Regions from separate parts of the Thiocapsa sp. C2-2m genome, predicted to be linked through region 3. Evidence: predicted binding sites of a transcription regulator. Region 3 holds the regulator's gene; each other region holds the start of a gene.
What was found. Region 3 encodes FNR, which switches genes on or off when oxygen is low (the NO sensors DNR and NnrR bind a similar motif). Its sites were predicted from a motif close to TTGATNTANATCAA; they were not measured.

Region 1: bchE (magnesium-protoporphyrin IX monomethyl ester anaerobic oxidative cyclase) is a predicted target of FNR. The motif match lies at 1,753-1,766, and genes of this name have one in related genera.
Region 2: AADX97_RS12660 (HPP family protein) is a predicted target of FNR. The motif match lies at 1,649-1,662, and genes of this name have one in related genera.
Region 4: AADX97_RS12485 (multiheme c-type cytochrome) is a predicted target of FNR. The motif match lies at 1,485-1,498, and genes of this name have one in related genera.

Annotation. Positions count from the first base shown of each region.
Region 1 covers NZ_JBBWVD010000003.1:160,854-164,487, forward strand. The annotation lists gene puhC (photosynthetic complex assembly protein PuhC) at 1-421, shown strand, start outside; gene puhE (putative photosynthetic complex assembly protein PuhE) at 684-1,622, shown strand; gene bchE (magnesium-protoporphyrin IX monomethyl ester anaerobic oxidative cyclase) at 2,018-3,634, shown strand, end outside.
Region 2 covers NZ_JBBWVD010000014.1:82,433-86,066, forward strand. The annotation lists gene AADX97_RS12645 (cbb3-type cytochrome c oxidase subunit I) at 1-86, opposite strand, end outside; gene AADX97_RS12650 (cytochrome c) at 112-540, opposite strand; gene AADX97_RS12655 (Crp/Fnr family transcriptional regulator) at 809-1,528, shown strand; gene AADX97_RS12660 (HPP family protein) at 1,822-2,469, shown strand; gene AADX97_RS12665 (HPP family protein) at 2,466-3,032, shown strand; gene AADX97_RS12670 (c-type cytochrome) at 3,029-3,634, shown strand, end outside.
Region 3 covers NZ_JBBWVD010000001.1:188,783-192,416, reverse strand. The annotation lists gene dnaQ (DNA polymerase III subunit epsilon) at 114-836, shown strand; gene fnr (fumarate/nitrate reduction transcriptional regulator Fnr) at 1,040-1,798, opposite strand; gene AADX97_RS00835 (sulfur globule family protein) at 1,960-2,352, opposite strand; gene AADX97_RS00830 (CTP synthase) at 2,679-3,634, shown strand, end outside.
Region 4 covers NZ_JBBWVD010000014.1:48,295-51,928, forward strand. The annotation lists gene AADX97_RS12475 (NAD(P)/FAD-dependent oxidoreductase) at 1-638, opposite strand, end outside; gene AADX97_RS12480 (cytochrome c) at 652-1,242, opposite strand; gene AADX97_RS12485 (multiheme c-type cytochrome) at 1,674-3,194, shown strand; gene AADX97_RS12490 (tetratricopeptide repeat protein) at 3,351-3,634, shown strand, end outside.

The DNA.
Region 1 (3,634 bases), on a different contig from region 3:
CATGCTGATCGCGGTTGCCTCGCTGATCGGGTTTACGATCCTGGCCGTCGCTGTCGCAAGACTCACCGGCTTCGATCCGAGCCAGGCTCCCGTCTCGCCCGAGGTTGTGGTTCGCGATTTGAGTTTCGTCGAGGTCGGCCAGGGCGACTTGGCGGTTTACGATGCCGAGTCCGGGGTGCTGTTGGAGACACTCCCGCCGGGCGAGGACGGTTTCATCCGCGGCCTGCTTCGTACGCTCGAGCGCGAGCGTCGGATGCACAGCGTCGCTCTGGATGGACCTTATCGGCTGAGCCTTCGCGAGAACGGTCGCTTTACCTTGGAGGATCAAACGACCGATTTCTACATCGATCTCAGGGCATTCGGTCCGACCAACGAGGCCGCTGTCGGCCGATTTCTATCGGCACAGCCATCGCTTCAGTAAGGTTGTGGCCGGGTATTCGGGCGAGCGCTGCCCTCTGCGCGGCCGCCGTCGCGACGACGCGAAGAATGCTCGTGCGGCGTCTCGCCTGTTATTATCCGACGCCCCGACCTCGATATTCCGTGTCCGCAGGATCGGCGCCAACCGAGCGACGCGTCGGTTGATCCACGACCCGGCGTCGGCGAGGTCCTTCGCTGCAAGGCAGGGGTGATCTCGGAAGGAGAGTTGTTCCGATCGCCATCGGCCAGAGAATAAGGCGAATTGCATGCTCGAATATGGTTACCCCGTTCTTTTCGCGCTCGGGCTCTGGTGGTTCAGCACGGGTGTGGTGCTCTATCTGGACAATCTGCCGGGTCGCACCTTTGGTTGGACGATGCTCGGCGGCTCCGCGGTGCTGGCCTTTGCCGTCTTTGCGCTTGTCGTCAGCAGCACATCCACTTCTCTGAGCGCGGCCTACATCGCCTTTACCTCCGGTGTGGTGGTCTGGGGCGTGTTGGAGATGAGCTATTTCACCGGTCTCTTGACCGGGCCGCGCAAGACGCCGTGCCCACCCGGTTGTGCGGCCTGGAAGCGCTTCGGTCTCGCCATTCTGACCAGCCTCTATCATGAGCTCGCGGTCCTCTCGGCGGTGGCCTTCCTGGTCTTGATCACATGGGGCGAGCCCAATCAGGTCGGGACCTGGACCTTCGTGGTGCTCTGGCTGATGCGCTGGAGCGCAAAGCTCAATCTCTTCTTGGGTGTTCCCAATTTAAACGACTGGTTGCCCGAGCATCTGGCGTATCTGAAGTCCTACATGCCCAAGCGGAGCATGAACCTCTTGTTTCCGATCTCGGTGACCCTTGCCACCCTGATCGTGGTTCTAATGGTGTCCAGTGCGCTGAATCCGGGTGCGAGCGCGTTCGAGGTCGTGAGCCTGATCCTGGTGGCGACCCTTTTGGCGATGGGGATCCTCGAGCACTGGTTCCTCGTGCTTCCCCTGCCGGATGAAGCGCTCTGGGCCTGGGCGTTGCCTGCGCGGGATGCCGACGGGGAACCGGGCGGGGAAGCGGATGGAGAAGGCGGTCGGGGCGGAACGCGGTCCGATGGATCGCCCCGCAGAATGGCCGCCTCCCGAAAAGCGTTGCGGCCACGGACGGCCTCGCCGTCACCCGGCCGCTGCGCCGTGGGCGGTCGAGGCGGGGCTCCGATAACGGAGCACCCATGAACCCGGGACAAGGGTGTGTCGGGACTCTCGGCCGCAGGTGCGCTTTGATCCGAGCCCGAGACTCGGCTAGGCTTACGCCCGCGTCGATCACGGCGACTCGCGGAAGACGACGTCGCAGCGCCCGGCCCGGTTGACGCGAATCATATCGAGACGCTCGGGAATCAGCTAAGGTGTGAAGCAATGCGCGCCTGGACGGCGCGATACGAAACGACCCGATTCGGACAGGCTCGAGCTCTAGGCCAACGCATCGCGGAGGCACCGCGTCCGGGTGACCTCGCGACTCGGTGTTGCCGCCGGTCCCGCTGGCTCGATGAGCTCGGCTACGCCCGAGATCGGACTGATGCGGTCAGGCTCGAAGGGCCGTTTGCCGTTCGACCCGTTCCTGAGGAATTCTCATGCGTATTTTGATGATCCAGCCAAATTATCACTGTGGTGGTGCGGAAATCGCGGGCAACTGGCCACCCGGTTGGGTCGCCTACATCGGAGGTGCGCTCAAGCACGCGGGCATGACGAACATCCGGTTCATCGATGCCATGACCTACGATATCCCGGATGAGAAACTGCGTGAGATCATTCGAGTCAACCAGCCCGACGTGGTGCTCGCCACCGCCATCACCCCGCAGATCTACAAGGCGCAGACCACGCTGCAGATCGCCAAAGAGGTGCTACCGGATTGTGTTACCGTGCTCGGCGGGATCCATCCGACCTTCATGTATACCCAGGTCTTCAGCGAGGCGCCCTGGATCGACTACATCGTGCGCGGCGAGGGCGAGGAGATCGCGGTCGCACTCCTGCAGTCGATCGAGGCGGGAACCCATCGGAAGGATCGCAAGCGGATCTGGGGGATTGCCTATATCGACGACGACGGCCAGGTGGTCGCAACACCGGCGCGGCCGGTCATCGAGGACTTGGATACCTTGACGCCGGATTGGTCCCTGCTCGACTGGGACAAATACATCTATACCCCGCTCAACTGCCGGGTCGCCGTGCCGAACTTCGCGCGTGGCTGCCCCTTTACCTGCCGTTTTTGCTCGCAGTGGAAGTTCTGGCGGAAATATCGTCATCGCGATCCCAAGAAGTTTGTCGATGAGGTCGAGACCCTGGTTCGGGACTACAACGTCGGCTTCATGATCCTTGCCGACGAGGAGCCGACGATCTTCCAGAAGAAGTTCGTCGCACTCTGCGAGGAGTTGATCAAACGCGATCTCCCGCTGCACTGGGGCATCAACACGCGGGTGACCGACATCATGCGCGATCGCGAGCTGCTGCCCTTGTATCGCAAGGCCGGTCTGGTCCATGTCTCGCTCGGCACCGAGGCGGTCTCGCAGTTGAACCTCGACACCTTCCGCAAGCAGACCACGGTCGAGCAGAACAAGCTGGCGGTCAAGCTCCTGCAGCAGGCCGGAATCGTCGCGGAGGTCCAATTCATCATGGGTCTCGAGAACGAGACGCCCGAGACCATCGAGGAGACCTACAAACTCGCCCAGGACTGGAAACCCGACATGGCGAACTGGAACATGTACACGCCATGGCCTTTCGCGGAGCTGTTCGAGGAGTTGGGCGACAGGGTGGAGGTTCGCGACTACTCGAAGTACAATTTCGTGACGCCGATCATGAAGCCCGAAGCGATGACGCGCGAGCAGGTGCTCAAGGGCGTGCTGAAGAATTATGCGCGCTTCTATATGCGCAAGAGCTTCTTGGAGTATCCTTGGATCAAGGACAAGTTCCGCAGGCGCTACATGCTCGGCTGCCTCAAGGCATTCGCCAAGACCACGGCGTCGAAAAAGTTCTACGACCTTGAGCGGCTCAAGATGAAGGGAATGTCGACCGAGGTGGATCTGGGCTTCGATGCATCCAAGGTCCTCACTGCAGACGAGATCGCGCAGTTGAAGCGGGATCGCCCCGAGCTGTCTGCCGATATGAACTTCAAAGGGACGCCGGTCAAGGTCGTGGCGTGTGGCGCTCCGGACGATCTGCAGGTTTCGGAATCGGATCTCCCGGTCAGGCCTGCC
Region 2 (3,634 bases), on a different contig from region 3:
ACGATCCCGAAGATGACTTGGGCGAGAAAGAGTCCGATCGCAGCAATAAAATACGGCTTGGCGACGGCTTGAGATGCATATTTCATCGAATGGATTCTCCGGTGCGGCGAATCAGCCCTGAATGTTCGGCGGCCAGCCTGCCGTATTGATCTCGGAGCTGTATTTCAGGAATTCGGCGATCGCGTCGAGCTCCTCGTTGCTGAAGTTGAACTGAGGCATGCTGCGTCGCCCCGGGATACCCATTGGCGGACGGCTTTGGATATAGGCCTTGATCGCCTCCTTGTTGTTGCCGAAGCGGGTATAGACATTCCCCAGCTCAGGGGCGAAATAGGCCCCTTCGCCGAGCAGGGTGTGGCAGCCGATACAGTTATTGTTCTCCCACAGCTCCTTGCCTTCGGCGATGCGTTGGCCGACCTCGGTCGACAGATCGAGTTGATGGCGTTGATCGCGCTCGGGCAAGGCGAAGGAGGTGTCGAGCGTCAGGGCGAGAAAGAGTAGGATGAAGAAGACGGACCCACCATAAAAGATGTTCCGCGCCATAGATTTCGTGAAGACTTGTGCCACTGGAGAAAGTCCCTCGTCGATCGATCCAAAGGTGAGCGCATTGCACGGCCCCGACCGCCCTGATGCCTTGATGCAGATCAAGCCGCCTTTGCGCCTCGTGGGCTTGGATTTGGTGGAGCGAGCCTGCTTTCTCCGAAAACTACGGCTCTGTGCCGGGTTGACAGGCCGTTCGGGGTCCAGTAAGCGGGGCGCGACGACGGACGTCTGTCACGTCAACCATGGCGAGAGCGCGAGAAGGCCCGAGATGATCGAAGAGTTGAAAACCGCCCCTCTGCTGGCTGGCCTGAGCACAGAGCAGCTGGAGCGTGTGAGTCGGCATGCCGTTCGCGTTGTGCTCGGGGCGGAGCAGATCCTGTTCAGTCAGGGTGATCCAGCCGAGCGCTTCTACCTGGTGCTTGCGGGTCAGATTCAGTTGTACCGGCTCTCCCCCAGCGGCGCCGAGAAGGTGATCGAGCTGGTGTCGCCGGGGCAGACCTTTGCCGAGGCGCTGATGTTCCTCAACGCGCCGAGATACCCGGTCTGTGCCGGGGCGCTGGCGCCGACCGAGCTGATCAGTCTGGACGCACGGGATTTCGCGCAAATGCTGCGTGAGTCGGTCGAGACCTGCTTTCTGATGCTCGGATCACTCAGTCAGCGTCTGCGCGGGTTGATCGGCGAGATCGACAACCTGACCATGCATAGCGCGAGCAGCCGCGTTGCCCGCTATCTGCTCGCCAAGATTCCGCCCGACCGGCGGATGATCAAACTGGATGTTCGCAAGGGTGTGCTGGCCTCGCGGCTGTCGATCCAGCCGGAGACCTTTTCTCGCGTGGTCAAGGATCTTGGCGCCCAGGGTGTGATCGATGTCCATGGCGCGCAGGTCACCATCCTCGACCGTGACGCACTGGGTGAAATCGCCCAACTCCAGGACAACCTGGAGCTCGGCGTGCTGCCATGCGGACCGGCCGGCTTGCTGAATAACTGAGCCTGGTGCCGATTCTCTGGGGGGCGGGGGATTCAGGGGTAACGCCGTCGCATCGACCAGTCCCCGTATCGCTCGGACGCACCGGCTTGCCGCCGGATGGCCTTTGGCGGCGTGCTGTGATTGACCCAGGTCAAGGCCCGGATGTCTTCACGGGTTTCAAATCCGCATCAGGGTCGTGGTCGGAGCGGATGTCCGGGGTCGCGACCGGTCCGATCGCGCGCGTTCGGTGATCCTCTGTTTTGAAGACTCCGGCGTCACAAACGAGGTGACTGCATGGCCAGGAGGTGATTGTGATGACGCGGCCGGCCTACGAAACCAACCCGGAACCCAATCAGGCGGAAGCGCTCATGGAGGGCGTCGACATCCCGGAGGTTGAGCTTTCGGATGCGGACATCTTTGATGCGATGCGTCACCTCTCGGGTTATATCGACATCACGACGGAGGATTTCCGGGAACTCTATCACCTGGCCCATCGGCATGCCATGGAGCGACTCTTTGCGGGCCTGGTGGCTGGTCGCTTGATGCGCGCGGTCAGTGAGCCGCTCGACCCCGCCGTCTCGCTTCATCAGGCGATCGAGCAGATGGACCGCCAGAGTCTGAAGACACTGCCCGTGACGGATGCCGCCGGGCGCGTCGTGGGGATTTTGAGTGAAACCGATGTGCTGCGCGCCATCGGCTGTACCGGCGCGCTGAGTCTGCTTGCCCGACTCGCCGAAGACGACTCGCGCCTGGTCCACGAGCTGACCACCACTGCGGTCGGCAGTCTGATGACGACACCCGCCATCACACTGTCTCGGGGCGCCGGATTTCGCCGCATCATGGCGGCGTTCGCGCAGCATCGAGGCCGCGGCACGCCGGTGGTCGATGACGCGGGTCGGCTGGCCGGTCTGCTGTTGCGTCAGGATGTCCTCGCCGCGTGCCACCTGGATGCGTTGCCGTGAGCCCCGAGACACCGTCTGCACTGAAGGCGTATCTGCGCAAGATGCGCGGAACCACGCGAGGCAGTCCGCCGCGCGTGAGCAATCAGGAGGTGTTCTGGTCCTGGGTGGGCGGCTTTCTGGGGATCGGATCGGTTGCCTGGATCAATCAGGCGCTGTTTTCCGGGACCGATCTGACGCTCACCATCGGCTCGCTGGGCGCCTCCGCGGTGTTGGTCTATGGCGCCGTGCGCAGTCCGTTGGCACAGCCACGGAATCTCGTCGGAGGACACGTCATCTCGGCGCTGGTCGGGGTCACCAGCTGGCAACTACTCGGCGGCGAGCTCTGGCTGGCGCAGGCCGTCGCGGTTGCGACCGCCATCGCACTGATGCATCTAACCAAGACGCTGCATCCGCCCGGCGGGGCCACCGCACTGATCGCGGTGATCGGCTCGGAGGAGATCCACGCGATCGGTTATCTGTATGTTCTGATTCCAGCGACGATTGGCCCCCTGATGTTGCTGGCCGTTGCTCTCGTGGTGAACAACATCCCGGCAACACGCCGTTATCCGGAGGTATGGATGTGACGGACCAAAAGGTGACGACGCGGTTTTGGATCAAACGGACGAGCCCATCCGGCTTCCTCCTCGCGATCCTCTGGCTTGTTCCGCTCGTGCTCTGTTCAGCTGGCGCGCATGCCGGGAAAGTCGTCGCTTACTCCGCCCAGGCCACCGATCTGGAGCCCGATCTTGAAACGGGTGCCGAGATCAACGATGTTTGCGCCGGCTGTCATGGCGAGTACGGGCAGGGCGGCAAGGATGGCGAGTATCCGCGCCTGGCCGGCTTGCCGGCGGCCTTCACGGCCAGGCAGCTCGCCCTGTTTCGCAGCCGGGATCGCGCGAATATGGCGATGGTGGAGCACACTGAGCCGCGCCAGATGACCGATTCCGATATCCGGGATATCTCCGCATTTCTGGCGGCCATTGAGCTTCCGAGTCAACTCCCGCCGGTCGATGAATCGGCACCCGACTTTAACGCCTACGAACGGCTCATGGCCACCAAACGCGTCCTGCAGATCCCGCGGGCGCAGGGTGATACGGCTGCTGGTGAAGCACTCTACCAACGCGAGTGCGCCTCCTGTCACGGACGTGATGGCTGGGGTCGTGCGCGGGACGCCGTGCCGATGCTG
Region 3 (3,634 bases):
CGATTCAGATATCGGAATTTTTCTCTTTAAACCGCGTCAGGTACGAGCCATTTGGAGTCCTCGGGGATTTGCTTTCCTGCAACGCGGCGGGTTTCACTTAGGACGCGGTTTAAATGAGACAGATTGTGCTCGATACCGAGACCACGGGTCTCGACCCCCAGGCTGGCCATCGCATCATCGAAATCGGTTGTGTCGAGCTGATCGACCGCCGCCTGACCGGAAACAACTTCCACCGCTATCTTCAGCCGGATCGCCAGATCGATGCGGGCGCCTCCGACGTGCACGGGATCACCAACGCCTTTCTCGCCGACAAGCCGCGCTTCGCCGAGATCGCCGAGGGCTTCCTGGACTATTTGGAAGGGGCCGAGCTGATCATTCACAACGCGGCCTTCGATCTCGGGTTTCTCGATCGCGAGATTACCGGCTGGAATGCCGAAGTACCGCGGATCGGGGATCGATGCGAGGTGATGGATACGCTACTCATGGCTCGGCGCATCCATCCGGGGCAGCGCAACAGCCTCGATGCCTTGTGCAAGCGCTACGGCGTGGATCATCGCCATCGCGACCTACACGGGGCTCTGCTCGATGCCGAGATCCTGGCGGATGTCTATCTCGCCATGACCGGTGGGCAGGTGGCCTTGAGTCTCGGGGAGGATCTCGCGACGCCGTCTCATGCCGGGCCGAACGCTCGGCAGCGCGGCCGACTGGATCCGAGTCGGCCGCGATTGCGGGTGACTCAGGCCGATCCGGCCGCGCTCGCCGCCCACGCCGAGCGACTCGCGGCGATCCAGGCGGCAAGTGCCGAAGGTTGTCTTTGGCTTCGCGCCGAGGGATGACACCGCTCGCGGTCTAAACCGCGCCCGGCGCAAGATGCGTCATCGAGATCCTGTGTGGTCTTTTGGAACCCCGCAGTCTCGGCGGAGACGCCGTTTGGAATTTTATCGTTTCAATTTCCTAAACTGCGCCGACTCCGAGGGTTGTCGATCGCTCCGGGGCAGATCCAGTCCGACGAGCATCCCAAAGCCGCAGCGGGCGCAGTTTAGCTCTGCTGCTGTTGGCGCCGATTCTGCCCGGCGCCGCCCACCAGCGACTCCAGCGTGTCCACGTCGAGCAACTGAATGTGCTTGCGGTCGACGTTCATCAGGCCATCGTCCTGGAAACGCGTGAAGAGTCGGCTGACGGTCTCGACGGCGAGACCCAGGTAGTTACCAATCTCGTGTCGGGACATGCTCAGATAGAAGTCGGTCGCGGACAATCCGCGTTTGTGCAGTCGCTTGGACAGGCTAAGCAGGAAGGCGGCGAGCCGCTCTTCGGCGTTCTTTTTACCGAGGAGCAAGAGCATGTCCGTGTCGTGCCCGATCTCTTTGCTGAGCAGCCGATACATCTGATGCTGAAGACTTGGAATGGTCGCCGTGAGCTCTTCGAGCCGGGTGAAAGGGATCTCGCAGATGGCGGATGTCTCGAGCACCTTGGCCGAGCAGGCGTGGATGTCCTTGTCGATCGCATCCAACCCGATCACCTCGCCCGGAAGATGAAAACCCAGCACCTGCTCGCCGCCCTCGGGGCTGGGGGCAAAGGTCTTCACGGAGCCGGTCTTCACAACATAGAGCGAACGAAATCGGTCCCCGTCGCGAAACAAAAAGTCACCCCGGTGAAGCGGTCGTGTTCGCTTTACGATCTCGTCGAGTCGCTCCACATCGTCCGGTGCAAGGCCCATCGGCAAACAGAGCGACGACAGGGAGCAGTTCCTGCAGGCGATGCGAATGGTCTCCAACGAGATGACTTTATGATGGCTCACAGCATCGCCCCACAATCTTCGATCGCCTGATTTTGAACCGTCGTTTGATCTGGATCAAGCGAAGATTATCTTCTTGTCATCGGGTCGACCTGAACCCGCAAGAAAAGGCCGCGCCCTCGCGGGCGCGGCCTTGACGCGAGCCTGACGAATCGGCGTTCGGCTTACTTCGCTTCGCCGGTCGCGGGGGCAGCGGGCGCGGCGTAGGGCGCAGCATACGGCACGCCGTAGTAGGGGGTGCCGTAACCCGGATAGCCATAGCCGTAGCCGGGGTAACCGTAACCGTAGCCTGGATAGCCGTAACCGTAGCCGCGTCCGTAGCCGCGACCACGTCCGTAGCCGCGACCGCCGCCGCTCATGTTCATGTTGAAGTCGCCCCAGCCGTCGCCGAGCATGTCGCCGAACAAGTCGCCGAGACCGGAGCCATAACCGGGCCCGTAGCCGCCGTAGCCCGGACCGCCCCAACCCGGTCCCCACCACGCCTGGGCCGGGCTCACGGCGAAGGCGGCGGCGCCTGCGATTACGGCGGCACTCAACAATTTCGCTGTTTGATGCATCGTTGACGCTCCTCTATTGACATTTGACATTCATCATCAACAACATCGATCAAGGCCGCTGCGACGCCGCCCGATCCTGACGAGCGCCGGCAGCGCCGAGAGGGTGTGTTTCGTGACTTGCGAAACGCCGTCAAATATACCCAGATCTCTGGATTTTGTGAAGTTTGCCGGGGCCGGCCCGGGGCCGGCGGCAGGGTTCGGGCGTGCGATGGTCGTCCCGAGTGCTCGGGTCAGCGCGCGCCTGTATCCCCGTTGAGCGGATCCGGGGATTTTGGTAGCGTGTCGGCGGATACGGGCCATCGCCCTCGACTGCCTCCTCGACCCCCATGACCAAGTTCATCTTCATCACCGGCGGTGTTGTCTCGTCGCTCGGTAAAGGCATCGCGTCGGCGTCTCTCGGGGCGCTGTTGGAGGCTCGCGGCCTGCGGGTGACCATGATCAAGCTCGATCCCTATATCAACGTGGATCCGGGCACCATGAGTCCGTTCCAGCACGGCGAGGTCTATGTGACCGACGACGGGGCGGAGACCGACCTGGATCTCGGCCACTACGAGCGCTTCCTGCGCACCCCGATGGGTCGCAACAACAACTTCACGACCGGGCAGATCTACGAGAGCGTCATCCGCAAGGAGCGGCGCGGCGACTATCTCGGGCGGACGGTCCAGGTCATCCCGCACATCACCGACGAGATCAAGCAGGCGATCCGTCTGGGCGCCGAGGGCGCCGACGTGGCCATGGTCGAGATCGGCGGCACCGTGGGCGACATCGAATCCTTGCCCTTCCTCGAGGCGATCCGCCAGATGCGGGTGGAGGAGGGGCGCGAGAACGCGCTCTTCATGCATTTAACCTTGGTGCCCTATATCCGCACCGCCGGCGAGATCAAGACCAAGCCCACGCAGCACTCGGTCAAAGAGCTGCGCTCCATCGGTATCCAGCCGGACATCCTTTTGTGTCGGGCGGAGAAGCACCTGCCGGACGAGGAGCGGCGCAAGATCGCGCTCTTCACCAATGTGACCGAGGACGCGGTCATCTCGGCGGTGGATGCGGACAATATCTACCGCATCCCGCGCTTGCTGCACGACCAGAAGCTCGACGAGCTGGTGGTGCGCCAGTTCCGGATCGAGGCCCCAGAGGCGGATCTGTCCGAATGGGATCGCGTCCTGGAAGGTTTCGATCACCCCGAGCAGGTCGTCCGTGTCGGCATGGTCGGCAAGTACATGCACCTCACCGAGGCATACAAATCGCTCTCCGAGGCGTTGGCCCATGCCGGCGTGCACACCAA
Region 4 (3,634 bases), on a different contig from region 3:
TTGTGGGTCGAGAAGTAGTGCGCGACCTGTGCGGCGCGCTCGTAGGGGCCCGGCGGACAGCGGAATGGATTCGGCGGCGCGACGATGTAGAAGACGCCGCCGTCCTCCATCGCTTCCAACTGTCTGCGCAGGATTTCGGTTTGTTTGCCGGCCTTCCAGGCGTGGGGGATTCGCTCGGCGACCGCCTCGGACATGCCTTCGATCGCGCCCCAGTCGTAATCGACGCCGGGCGAGACGATCAACTTGTCGTAGTTGTAGCGGTTGCCGCTCGCGCCTTTGACGAAGTGTTGTGCCGGGTCGATCTCGACGACGGTGTCCTGCATCACGGCGATACCGCGCCGAGTCAGCCCACGGTAGTCGAAGGTGAGGCTGGCCAGGTCGCGCTCGCCGCCGAGCACCTCGTTGCTGAGCGGACAGGAGACGTAGGCCGCTTCCTTTTCGATCAAGGTGACGCGGAGGTCCGGGTCCGACATCCGCAGATACTTGGCCGCGATGGCGCCGCCGTAACCGCCGCCGACCACCACCACACGGGCCTTCGGCGGGGTTGCGGCGTGGACGGCGAGCGACGGAGCGCCAAGCACGGCGGCCGTGGACAGCATGGAGGACTGCAGAAAGGTTCTACGGGTCAGTGTTTTCATCTCGTCGATCCTCCTATTTCTGACTCTCGTAGAAATGGGCCAAGGCCGCGATCTCCGCGTCCGAGAGATCCGCGACGCGGTTCCTCATCTTGCGCGGGTGGCAGCGCTCCCCGTCGCGACAGGCCTGCATGGCGTACTCCAGATAACCCGCCCATTGTCCGGCCATGCGCGGCGATTCCTTGTCCTGAGAGCGCCCGCCGTCTTGATGACAGCTCTCGCAATAGCGTTCGTGCAGGGCCGGGGCCTCGGCGAGTTGATCCGCGACGGCGACACGGTCGGTGGAAACCCAAGGCTGCGCGGCGTAGAAGCTTGCGATCGCGCTGATCTCTTGGTCGCCATAGCCCTGCATGATGCGGCCCATGATGGTCGAGGGTCGCCGACCGGTTTTGTAGTCGGTGAGCACCGCGACGAGATAGCCCTTGTCCATCCCGCCGATGGTGGGCATGACCTCCCCGGCGCTTGCGCCGAGCGTGCCGTGACAGCCCGCGCAGGTGTTGGCGAGCATGCCTTCGGAGCGGACCTCCTCGGCATGGAGCGGCAGGCTCGGGAGCGTCCCGATCAGGAGCGCGACGCACAGGGCGTGGCTCCGCGTGGATACTGGCATGGCACTCTCTCCTTTGGGTCGACAGGCCTCCGGGTTGCGGATGTCGAGATGGTTGCGACCGGAGGATCATTGTTGTTTTCGCAGCACCTTGAACGACTCCCGAGGGATCGGCCTTGATGTAGATCAAGGCCGATCCGTTCCGGAATCGGCATCGGCGGCACGGTGGGCGGTCCATCCGGCGCAAGTCCGATCGGAGGCAGTGTATTGACAAAGATCAACCATCCATCAACCGTTTGCTAAATTTGACTTGGATCAAGGACGCCAGGAAATCCTCTCGGCATCGTCCGGGCCGATAGGGGTGATCGCCAAGTCCGATGAGCGCACGTTGTTTTTTCGGCGCGTGTCGGTCGATCAGGCGGGGGGTCGTCAGCGCGAGAGCTCGCCGACTGGCCCAAGGACGGGATCCATAACTAAAGAATCCGGAGTGCACTATGAAGCAACATCCTCGCGGACCGAGTCCCGTGGGCCTGGGTCGGGTCGGTCTCGCCCGATTGGGTCTCGCCATCGGGCTTCTCACCCTCGCCGTCACGGTCGAGGCGGCACGTCCAACCGGTCAGGCAGGGGTCGACTGGGGGGATCCACGCGGTGAGGAGTGCGTGGATTGTCATATGACCGAGAACCCCGGTCTTTACTGGGAGTGGAACCACAGCGCGCACGGTCAGGCCGGCGTGCACTGTCTGGACTGTCATCAGCGTGAAGAAGGCGCGATCGATGCTTTCAAGCACGAGGGCGAGTTCATCTCCATCGTGGTGACGCCGAAGAACTGCTCGACCTGTCACCAGACCGAGTTCGAGGAGATGGACGGCTCCCATCACGCGAAAGCCGGTCAGATCCTGGGCTCGCTCGACAATCTGCTCGGCGAGGTCATCGGCGGACCCGCCGCGGTCAACGCCGGCTGCAAGCAGTGTCACGGCGGCGAGTTGGAGTTCTACACCGAAGGCAAGAACAAGGGTCGCCCGACGCCCGGGACCTGGCCCAACACCGGCATCGGCCGGATCAACCCGGACGGCAGCCTCGGCTCCTGCACGGCCTGTCACGGTCGGCATCGCTTCTCGCGGGCTCAAGCGCGCACCCCCGATACCTGCGGAAAATGCCATGTCGGACCGGATCATCCGCAGATCGAGGTCTACAACGAATCCAAGCACGGCATCATCTACCGCGCCAAGGTCGACGAGATGAACCTCGATTCACGCAAATGGGTCGCGGGTGTGGATTACTCGGCCGCACCGACCTGCGCGACCTGCCATATGAGCGCCGGACCGGGGATCGGGGCCACGCACAACGTCGGCGAGCGCATCTCCTGGACCCTGCGTCCGCCGATCTCGACCAAGATCAACTTGGTCAAACTGGAGAACGGACAGGAGTTCGATGTGCCCGAGGGTCAGCCGATTCCGGCGGTGGGCGACGAGGCGAAGGGCTCAAAGGTCATCGAGGTGCTGACTTGGAAGGATCGGCGCGCCAAGATGGAAAAGGTCTGCTTCGGCTGTCATGCCGAGAGCGTGATCACGGGCCATTACAAGCAGTTCGACGACGTGGTTGACCTCTACAACGATAAGTTCGCCAAGCCGATCGCGGCCATGATGGTTCGACTCAAGGATGACGGCTATATCACGGGTGCGCCCTTCGACGAGAAGATCGAGTGGACTTGGTGGGAGATCTGGCATCACGAGGGTCGTCGCGCGCGTCACGGTGCATCCATGAGCGGACCGGACTACACCTGGTGGCACGGCATGTACGAGGTCGCCCAGCACACCTACTTCAAATGGATCCCGGAGCTCAAAGAGGTGGTGATCAAGAAGGACGGCAATGAAGAGTTCGCGGTCGCCCTGCTGGAGGAATACTTCAAGCCGATCGACGGGCATGACTGGTATTTCAACGGCATGAGCAAGGATCAGCTCGATGTGGTCCGTAAAGGCTTCGAGGCGCGTTATGGCGAGGGATCCTTGAAGTAAGGCGCCGAGCGCTCGGCTGTAGGGGCGACTTAAGTCGCCCCTACATGACCTGCCGGCGACGCCGTGCCCACTCCCGATCAGCGATCATCCAAACCCCCTTCCGGTTTCAACCCTCCGCTCTCGCGTCCGGGAGCGCCCAGCCCCCGAGAGCCACCGATGCGCACGATTCCGATCGTCTTCCTTGCCCTGTTGCTGGTCTCGACAGCGACACTTGCCGCCGATGCCGAGGCTTTGATCCGAGACGGCGAGGCCAAGCTTCAGGCCGGGGAGCTTCCGGCCGCCGTCGCCGTCCTGCAGGAGGCGGTCGCACTGGATCAGACCTCGGCGCTGGCGCGACTGAGACTCGGCGGTGCGCTGTTGATGCAGCAGGAGTATCCGGGCGCGATTGAGCGGTTTCGCGAGACCCTGAGGCTGGACCCGAACAATGCCAACGCCTTTAT